DNA from 2 places in the Streptomyces sp. NPDC046925 genome. Region 1 is predicted to be linked to the other one. Evidence: riboswitches for the same ligand, from Rfam matches in the RefSeq annotation. Region 1 holds a riboswitch; the other holds the start of a gene.
The links. A riboswitch is a leader RNA that binds a small molecule or an ion and turns the genes downstream of it on or off. The one in region 1 is predicted to bind glycine.
Positions count from the first base shown of each region.

Region 2: another riboswitch for glycine. It lies ahead of gcvT (glycine cleavage system aminomethyltransferase GcvT); the one in region 1 lies ahead of gcvP (aminomethyl-transferring glycine dehydrogenase).

Region 1 covers NZ_JBEYWZ010000014.1:242,230-246,414, reverse strand. Annotated here, with positions in the region: gene ABZ906_RS38695 (MerR family transcriptional regulator) at 1-339, shown strand, start outside; gene ABZ906_RS38690 (DNA polymerase IV) at 424-1,905, shown strand; gene ABZ906_RS38685 (PRC-barrel domain-containing protein) at 1,939-2,319, opposite strand; glycine riboswitch at 2,464-2,561, shown strand; gene gcvP (aminomethyl-transferring glycine dehydrogenase) at 2,759-4,185, shown strand, end outside.
Region 2 covers NZ_JBEYWZ010000025.1:40,220-44,404, reverse strand. Annotated here, with positions in the region: gene ABZ906_RS45460 (enhanced serine sensitivity protein SseB) at 1-476, opposite strand, end outside; gene ABZ906_RS45455 (AAA family ATPase) at 541-1,215, opposite strand; glycine riboswitch at 1,369-1,474, shown strand; gene gcvT (glycine cleavage system aminomethyltransferase GcvT) at 1,621-2,763, shown strand; gene gcvH (glycine cleavage system protein GcvH) at 2,853-3,230, shown strand; gene glyA (serine hydroxymethyltransferase) at 3,261-4,185, shown strand, end outside.

The sequences.
Region 1 (4,185 bases):
GTCGTCCTGAAGATCGTGAAGCGGTTCCTCGACACCGGCGTGTCCCTGCAGAACATCAGGACCACGGTGCAGCATCTGCGCGACGGCGGTTTCACGGACCTGGAGCGGCTGACGCTCATGAGCGACGGCGCGACGGTCTACGAGTGCACGTCGCCCGACGAGGTCCACGATCTGCTCCAGGGCGGCCAGGGCGTCTTCGGTATCGCCGTGGGCGTGGTGTGGCGGGACGTCGAAGCGGCGCTCTCGCAGCTCCACGGCGAGCGGATCGACACCGGGGAGACCCTGCTGCGGCAGAACCCCGCCGATGAGCTCGCGAGGCGGCGCAACAGGGCCGTGTGAGGCGGCCGTGACGGCCCCGGCGGGTGCGGAGTTCGGGGTGGCGTCCCGGGGGCGTTGTCAGTGGCGTAGGGCAGCATCAGAGGTGTGAGAACCGCGCCCACGATCCTGCATCTCGACATGGATGCCTTCTACGCGTCTGCAGAGCAGGCCGCGAAGCCGAGTCTGCGCGGGAAAGCCGTGGTCGTGGGCGGCCTCGGACCGCGGGGCGTGGTGGCCACCGCCTCGTACGAAGCGCGCAAGTTCGGGGTGCACTCGGCGATGCCCATGGGGCAGGCGCGGCGCCTGGCGCCCAACGCCGCCTATCTCGTGCCGCGCTTCGGGCTCTACCGCGAGATCAGCGACCAGGTGATGACGCTGCTGCGGGAGCTGTCGCCGCTGGTGGAGCCGCTGAGCCTGGACGAGGCCTTCGTCGACCTGGAGGCGGGCGGCGTGGCCGACGACCAGGCGTCGGCGCTGGCCGTGGGCGAGCGGTTGCGGGCGGACATCAAGGCGGTGACCGGGCTCGCGGGGTCCGTCGGGCTCGCCGCGTCCAAGATGCTGGCGAAGATCGCCTCGGAGGAGGCCAAGCCGGACGGGCTGCGCCTCATAGTGCCGGGGACCGAGCGGGACCTGCTCGGGCCGATGCCGGTGCGGACGCTGCCCGGTGTCGGGCCCGCCACCGGCGACCATCTGCGGCGGGGCGGGATCACGACGGTGGGGGAGATCGCCGAGGCCGGCGAGGACGAGCTCGTACGGCTCTTGGGGAAGTCGCACGGCAGCGCGCTGTACGCGATGGCGCTCGCGCGGGACGAGCGGCCCGTGGTGGCGGAGCGGGAGTCGAAGTCGGTCAGCGTCGAGGACACGTACGACGTGGACATCCATGACCGGGTGCGGGTCAGGGGCGAGGTGGCGCGGCTCGCCGACCGGTGTGTGGAGCGGCTGCGGGCCGCGGGGCACTCGGGGCGGACCATCGTGCTGAAGGTGCGGCGGTTCGACTTCTCGACCCTGACGCGCTCCGAGACGCTGCGCGGGCCGACGGACGACCCCGGGGTGGTGCGGGAGGCCGCCGCGCGGCTTCTGGAGGCCGTGGACACCACCGGGGGCGTGCGGCTCCTGGGGGTGGGGGTCACGGGGCTCGCCGACTACACGCAGGAGGATCTTTTCGCGCAGGCCCAGGCGCAGGCCGAGGCGGAGGCGCGGGCCGAGGCGCGGGCTCTGGCCGGAGGCCCTGAGCCGGGGCACGGCGTGGACGCGGGAGGAGCGGCAGGGGCGGGGGAAGCGGCGGAGGGGGTCACGAAGGCCGCGGAGGGGGGCGCGGAGGCCGCGCAGGAGGCTTCCGTCGAGGAGGTGCCGCTCGGTGCGCGGCGGTGGGCCGCCGGGCACGACGTGCGGCATGCCCGGTACGGGCACGGGTGGGTGCAGGGCAGCGGCCTGGGGCGGGTGACGGTTCGCTTCGAGACGCCGGAGTCGTCGGTGCCGGGGCGGGTGCGGACGTTCCGGACCGATGATCCGGCGCTTGAGCTTGCGGAGCCGTTGCCGCTGGTGGCTCCGCCGGGGGACGGGGCTGAGCCGTGCTCCCGGGTGTAGCGGTGCCCGGTGGGGCGGGCCCGGCGCGGGCGGTCAGGTGCTCTCCTGGCCTGCGATTTTGCCGAAGTCCTGGTCCGGTGGGGGCGGTGACTGCGGGGGTGTGACGTCCAGACCGTAGTGGTGGTAGAGCTGGAGTTCCTGCTCGGGGGAGAGGTGGCGGCCCACGCCGAAGTCGGGGGCGTCCTTGATCAGGGACCGTTCGAAGGGGATGCGCAGGGTGCCGTCGCTCCTGAGCTCGCTGGGCTCCAGGGGCACGAACGCGTCCCGGCTGAACAGTCCCGTGCGTATGGCCGCCCACTCCGGGGCGCCGGTGGCGTCGTCGAGATAGACCTCGTCGATCGTGCCGATCTTGGCCCCGTTCAGGTCGAACGCCTTCCGGCCGATCAGGTTGCGCGGATCGATATCGGTCTGCACGGTCCCTCCAACTGGTCGAGGCTTGTCGAAGTGGGGCGTAACTCATCCTTGTTCGTTCGTAATCACTACGAAAGAGCACTTCGGGGCAGGCGGCCACTCGAGGGATGGGCCACGGTCCTCGCTGGTAGGCTGGCGGATGGCTGCTGACCCCGTGCGGGAGAGCTCTCCGGTCACCACACCGGGGGCGCCGAAGGAGCAACTCCTCCCCGGAATCTCTCAGGCCCCTGTACCGCACGGACGAGGTCACTCTGGAAAGCAGGGCGGGCGTCGGGCGGGCACGTTCGGAACCCTTCCTCACCGACGGTGAAAGCCGGTACGGCGCCTCTCGCGGGGCACGGCCCGGTGAAACTCTCAGGTTGAGATGACAGAGGGGGAGGCCGTCCGGGTACCCGTGCCGTGGTGCCCCTCGCAGGTCGCGTCAGACCAGGAGGCCTCCGCAATGACCGCCACCCCTCGCATCCCGCTTTCAGAGCTCGAGCAGGGCATTCCCTTCGAGCAGCGGCACATCGGCCCCGATGTGGAAGCACGGGCCAAGATGCTCGCGCAGGTCGGATACGGCTCGCTCGACGAGCTGACCGCCGCCGCAGTGCCGGATGTGATCAAGAACGCCGAGGCGCTGAAGCTGCCCGGAGCGCGTACCGAGGCCGAGGTCCTGGCCGAGCTGCGCTCCCTCGCGGACCGTAACCAGGTTCTCGATTCCATGATCGGGCTTGGCTACTACGGGACCTTCACGCCGCCCGTGATCCTGCGGAACGTCATGGAAAACCCGGCGTGGTACACCGCTTACACGCCCTACCAGCCCGAGATCTCCCAGGGCCGCCTCGAGGCGCTGCTCAACTTCCAGACCGTCGTCGCCGAGCTGACCGGGCTTCCCACCTCCGGTGCCTCGCTGCTCGACGAGGGGACGGCCGCCGCCGAGGCCATGGCCCTCTCGCGGCGCATGGGCAAGGTCAAGGACGGTGTCTTCCTCGTCGACGCCGACACGCTGCCGCAGACCGTCGCCGTGATCCAGACCCGCGCCGAGCCGACGGGCGTCGAGGTCGTAATCGCCGATCTGAGCGAGGGCATCCCCGCCGAGGTCGCCGAGCGCGGTGTCGTCGGCGTCCTGATCCAGTACCCCGGCGCCTCCGGTGCCGTGCGGGACATCAAGCCCCTCATCGAGCAGGCGCACGAGCTCGGTGCCATAGTCTCCGTCGCCGCCGACCTGCTCGCCCTGACGCTGCTCACCTCGCCCGGTGAGCTCGGGGCCGACATCGCGGTGGGCACCACGCAGCGCTTCGGCGTGCCGATGGGCTTCGGCGGCCCGCACGCCGGCTACATGGCGGTGCGCGAGAAGTTCGCCCGCAGCCTGCCCGGGCGGCTCGTCGGTGTCTCCGTCGACGCCGACGGCAACAAGGCCTACCGGCTCGCCCTGCAGACCCGTGAGCAGCACATCCGCCGCGAGAAGGCCACCAGCAACATCTGTACCGCTCAGGTGCTGCTCGCCGTGATGGCCGGAATGTACGCGGTCTACCACGGGCCCGACGGCCTCAAGGCCATCGCGCGGCGCACGCACCGCTACGCGACCGTGCTCGCCGCGGGCCTCACCGCGGGCGGGGTCGAGGTCGTGCACGGCGCCTACTTCGACACCCTGACCGTGCGGGTGCCGGGCCGGGCCGAGCAGCTCGTCTCCGCGGCCCGCGAGGGCGGCGTCAACATCCACCAGGTCGACGCCGACCACGTATCCCTGGCCTGCGACGAGACCACCACACGCCACCAGCTGACCGCGATCTGGACGGCGTTCGGCGTCGAGGCCGACGTCGAGGCGCTCGACGCGGAGACCGAGGACACGCTCCCGGCCGGGCTGCTGCGCGAGGACGACTACCT
Region 2 (4,185 bases), on a different contig from region 1:
TCCGGTTCGAAGAGGCGTACGCGGCCGCCGGTCGTCGGGCCGTCGAGCGGGGTGCGCCCGGACCGGCAGAGCTCGGCGACGGCGGGCGGCGGCAGCGGGACCCCGACGGTGCCGTCCGGGTTGACCGCGATGCCAAGCTGCGGGGGCAGGCCGCGCGCGAACTCCACGGCGGGTGCCACGGTGCAGCCCATGCGGCCGCCGGTGGCCTGCCGGAACTGCTGCTCGGAGCTGAAGACGGGGACGTAGGCCTGGCCCTCGATCTCCAGCGTGGGCAGATCGAGGGTGCCGCTCTCCGGCGCCCCGCCGTTCGGCAGCGGGACCCATACGTGGCTGCGGCCGAGCACCTCGACGATGCGGGCGCCCGCGGAGGCCTGCGGCGCCCCCGGCGTGCCCAGGGATGCCGCGAGCACCTCTTCGAGTTCGTTGCCCGGCCATCCCGCGTACGGATGGGGGTGCGCCTGCGCCGGAATGTCCATCTGTCTGTCCAACCCCTGCTCTGTCCCGCTCTGCCTGCGGCACGACCCTAACGCGGCGGGCGGCTCAGTCCTCGAAGCCGATCCCGCGCAGGACGTCCGCCGCCGTCCGGTCGAGCAGGATCGCGGAACCGCAGCCGCGCGGCAGATCGCCCCGCTCGGCGGCGCCGACCAGGCGGCCGATGGTCCTGCGGTGCCGCGCGAAGGCGTACCTCGACACGCCGCGCCCGCGCGAGAGCTGGCCCTCTATGGCAGTGGCCGGCTCCACGTCGAGCAGCAGCAGGTGCAGCGTCGTGCCGCGCCGCGCGGCCTCCCTGGCCAGCCAGCGGCGCACCCACGCCTGGGTGCCGCAGTCGTGCACCACGACGCCCTCGCCGGAGCGCAGGGCGGTGCGCAGGCCCGCGTAGTGCGCGAGGCGGACCAGGGGGCGGTAGACCGCGTACGGCAGCAGGTCCGGCATGCGCAGGGCCCAGCGGTCGCGGGTGTCCTGCGAGTCGATGCGGGGCCCCGCGACGGCTCTGCTCATCAGCGTGGACTTGCCGCTGCCCGGCAGACCGGAGACGACGATCAGGTCGCCCGCGCCGAACGTCAGCCGGTGCGGGCTGTGGCCCGTCCGCTGCCGCAGGTCGCGGACGACGGCCGCGGGCAGGGGGCCGCAGCTCTCCCTGGTGGGGGCGGCGGCCTGTTTGGGCAGGGCCACCCCCGTGCTGGTCGCGTAGACACTCGTCCTGCGCACCGTGATCGGCCTCCCCTAAGCGGTCACGTAACTGCTTCCCGCAGCTTCCCCGGCAAGTGTAAAGAGAAGGTAATGCGGCACAAGGGCATTACTCGATCGGCACTGCCCTGTGACAGGGGCGCGTGCAATGATGTGCGCGCAAACTCCATACAGGCCGTTTGAATCCGCGCGGGAGAGTTCCCGGACGCCGTCGAAAGACGCTCCGGGGCGCCGAAGGAGCAAGTCCCTCCCTTGAATCTCTCAGGCCCCGTACCGCGCGGGCGAGGCACATCTGAAAAGCGGGCCGCCCCGGCGGCTCCACCCAAGGTGCAAGTCATGACCCCCTTTACGGACGGTCGTGGTGAACCTCTCAGGTTCCGATGACAGATGGGGAGGATCGACCTCGCCCGTCATGCCCTGGGAGTTCCCCCTATGAGTACCGTCCCCCGTCTGACCGCCCTCGATGCCGTGCATCGTGCGCTCGGCGCGACCATGACCGACTTCGCGGGCTGGGACATGCCGCTGCGCTACGGCAGCGAGCGCGACGAGCACGTCGCCGTGCGCACCAAGGCCGGTCTCTTCGATCTCTCCCACATGGGCGAGATCACGGTCACGGGCCCCGAGGCCGTCGACTTCCTGAACTTCTCGCTGGTGGGCAACATCGGCTCCATCGGTGTCGGCCGCGCCCGCTACACGATGATCTGTGCCGAGGACGGCGGGATCCTGGACGACCTGATCGTCTACCGGCTCGGCGAGCCCGACGCCCCCGAGTACATGATCGTCGCCAATGCCTCGAACGCCCAGAACGTCCTGAACGAGCTGAGCAATCGCGCCGAGGAGTTCGACGTCGAGGTCCGCGACGACCGCGACGCGTACGCGCTGCTCGCCGTCCAGGGCCCCGAGTCCCCCGGCATCCTGAAGTCACTCACGGACGCGGACCTGGACGGCCTGAAGTACTACGCGGGCCTGCCCGGCACGGTCGCGGGCGTGCCCGCGCTGATCGCCCGCACGGGTTACACCGGCGAGGACGGCTTCGAGCTCTTCGTGGCCCCCGGTGACGCCGAGAAGCTCTGGGGCGCGCTGATGGAGGCGGGCACGCCCGTCGGCATGGTCCCGGCCGGGCTCTCCTGCCGCGACACGCTCCGCCTGGAGGCGGGCATGCCGCTGTACGGGCACGAGCTGACCGCCGGGCTGACGCCCTTCGACGCGGGCCTGGGCCGGGTCGTGAAGTTCGAGAAGACCTCGATGTCCGAGAACTTCGTGGGCCGCGCCGCGCTCGCGGCCGCCGCCGAGCGCGCCGAGACCGCTCCCCCGCGCAAGCTGGTGGGCCTGATCGCCGAAGGCCGCCGCATCCCGCGCGCGGGCTTCGCCGTGGTCGCCGACGGCAAGGTCATCGGCGAGGTCACCTCCGGCGCGCCGTCCCCGACGCTGGGCAAGCCGATCGCCATCGCGTACGTCGACGCGGCGCACGCGGCCCCCGGCGCCGCGTCTTCATCGGGTGTCGGCGTGGACATCCGTGGCACCCACGAGCCCTACGAGGTCGTGGCGCTGCCCTTCTACAAGCGCCAGAAGTGACACGTCCGGCCCTGTGGTAAGCCGGAAGTGACCCCACGCACATCATCCCCGTTCCGCAGCACCCACCCGCGTACAGGAGAATTCAGGTCATGAGCAACCCCCAGCAGCTGCGTTACAGCAAGGAGCACGAGTGGCTCTCGGCCGCCGAGGACGGTGTGGCGACGGTCGGTATCACGGAGCACGCCGCCAACGCGCTCGGTGACGTCGTCTTCGCCCAGCTCCCCGAGGTCGGTGACACGGTGACCGCGGGCGAGACGTGCGGCGAGCTGGAGTCGACCAAGTCGGTCAGCGACCTGTACTCGCCGGTGACCGGTGAGGTCGTCGAGTCGAACCAGGACGTCGTGGACGACCCCTCACTCGTCAACTCCGCCCCGTTCGAGGGTGGTTGGCTCTTCAAGGTGCGCGTCTCGGAGGAGCCGAAGGACCTGCTCTCCGCAGACGAGTACACCGAGTTCTCCGGCAGCTGAAGCCCCCCGAAGACCCCTAGGGACCACCTGATGTCGCTTCTCAACACCCCTCTCCACGAGCTGGACCCGGACGTCGCCGCCGCCGTCGACGCCGAGCTCCACCGTCAGCAGTCCACCCTGGAAATGATCGCTTCGGAGAACTTCGCTCCCGTCGCGGTCATGGAGGCCCAGGGCACGGTCCTCACCAACAAGTACGCCGAGGGCTACCCCGGCCGCCGCTACTACGGCGGCTGCGAGCACGTCGACGTCGCCGAGCAGATCGCGATCGACCGGCTCAAGGACCTGTTCGGCGCCGAGTACGCCAACGTCCAGCCGCACTCGGGCGCCTCCGCCAACCAGGCCGCCCTCTTCGCCATCGCCAAGCCCGGCGACACGATCCTCGGCCTTGACCTGGCGCACGGCGGCCACCTCACCCACGGCATGCGCCTGAACTTCTCCGGCAAGCAGTTCAACGTGGTCCCGTACCACGTCGACGAGGCCGGTCTGATCGACATGGCCGAGGTCGAGCGCCTGGCCAAGGAGAGCAGCCCCAAGGTCATCATCGCGGGCTGGTCCGCCTACCCGCGTCAGCTGGACTTCGCCGAGTTCCGCCGGATCGCCGACGAGGTCGGCGCGTACCTGTGGGTCGACATGGCGCACTTCGCCGGGCTCGTCGCCGCGGGGCTGCACCCCAACCCGGTGCCCTTCGCGGACGTGGTGACCTCCACCACGCACAAGACGCTGGGCGGCCCGCGCGGCGGCATCATCCTGGCCCGCAGCAAGGAGTTCGCCAAGAAGCTGAACTCCGCGGTCTTCCCGGGCTTCCAGGGCGGCCCCCTGGAGCACGTGATCGCGGCCAAGGCCGTCTCCTTCAAGGTCGCGGCCTCCGAGGAGTTCAAGGAGCGCCAGCAGCGCACCCTGGACGGCGCCCGCATCCTGGCCGAGCGCCTGGTACAGGACGACGCGAAGGCCGTCG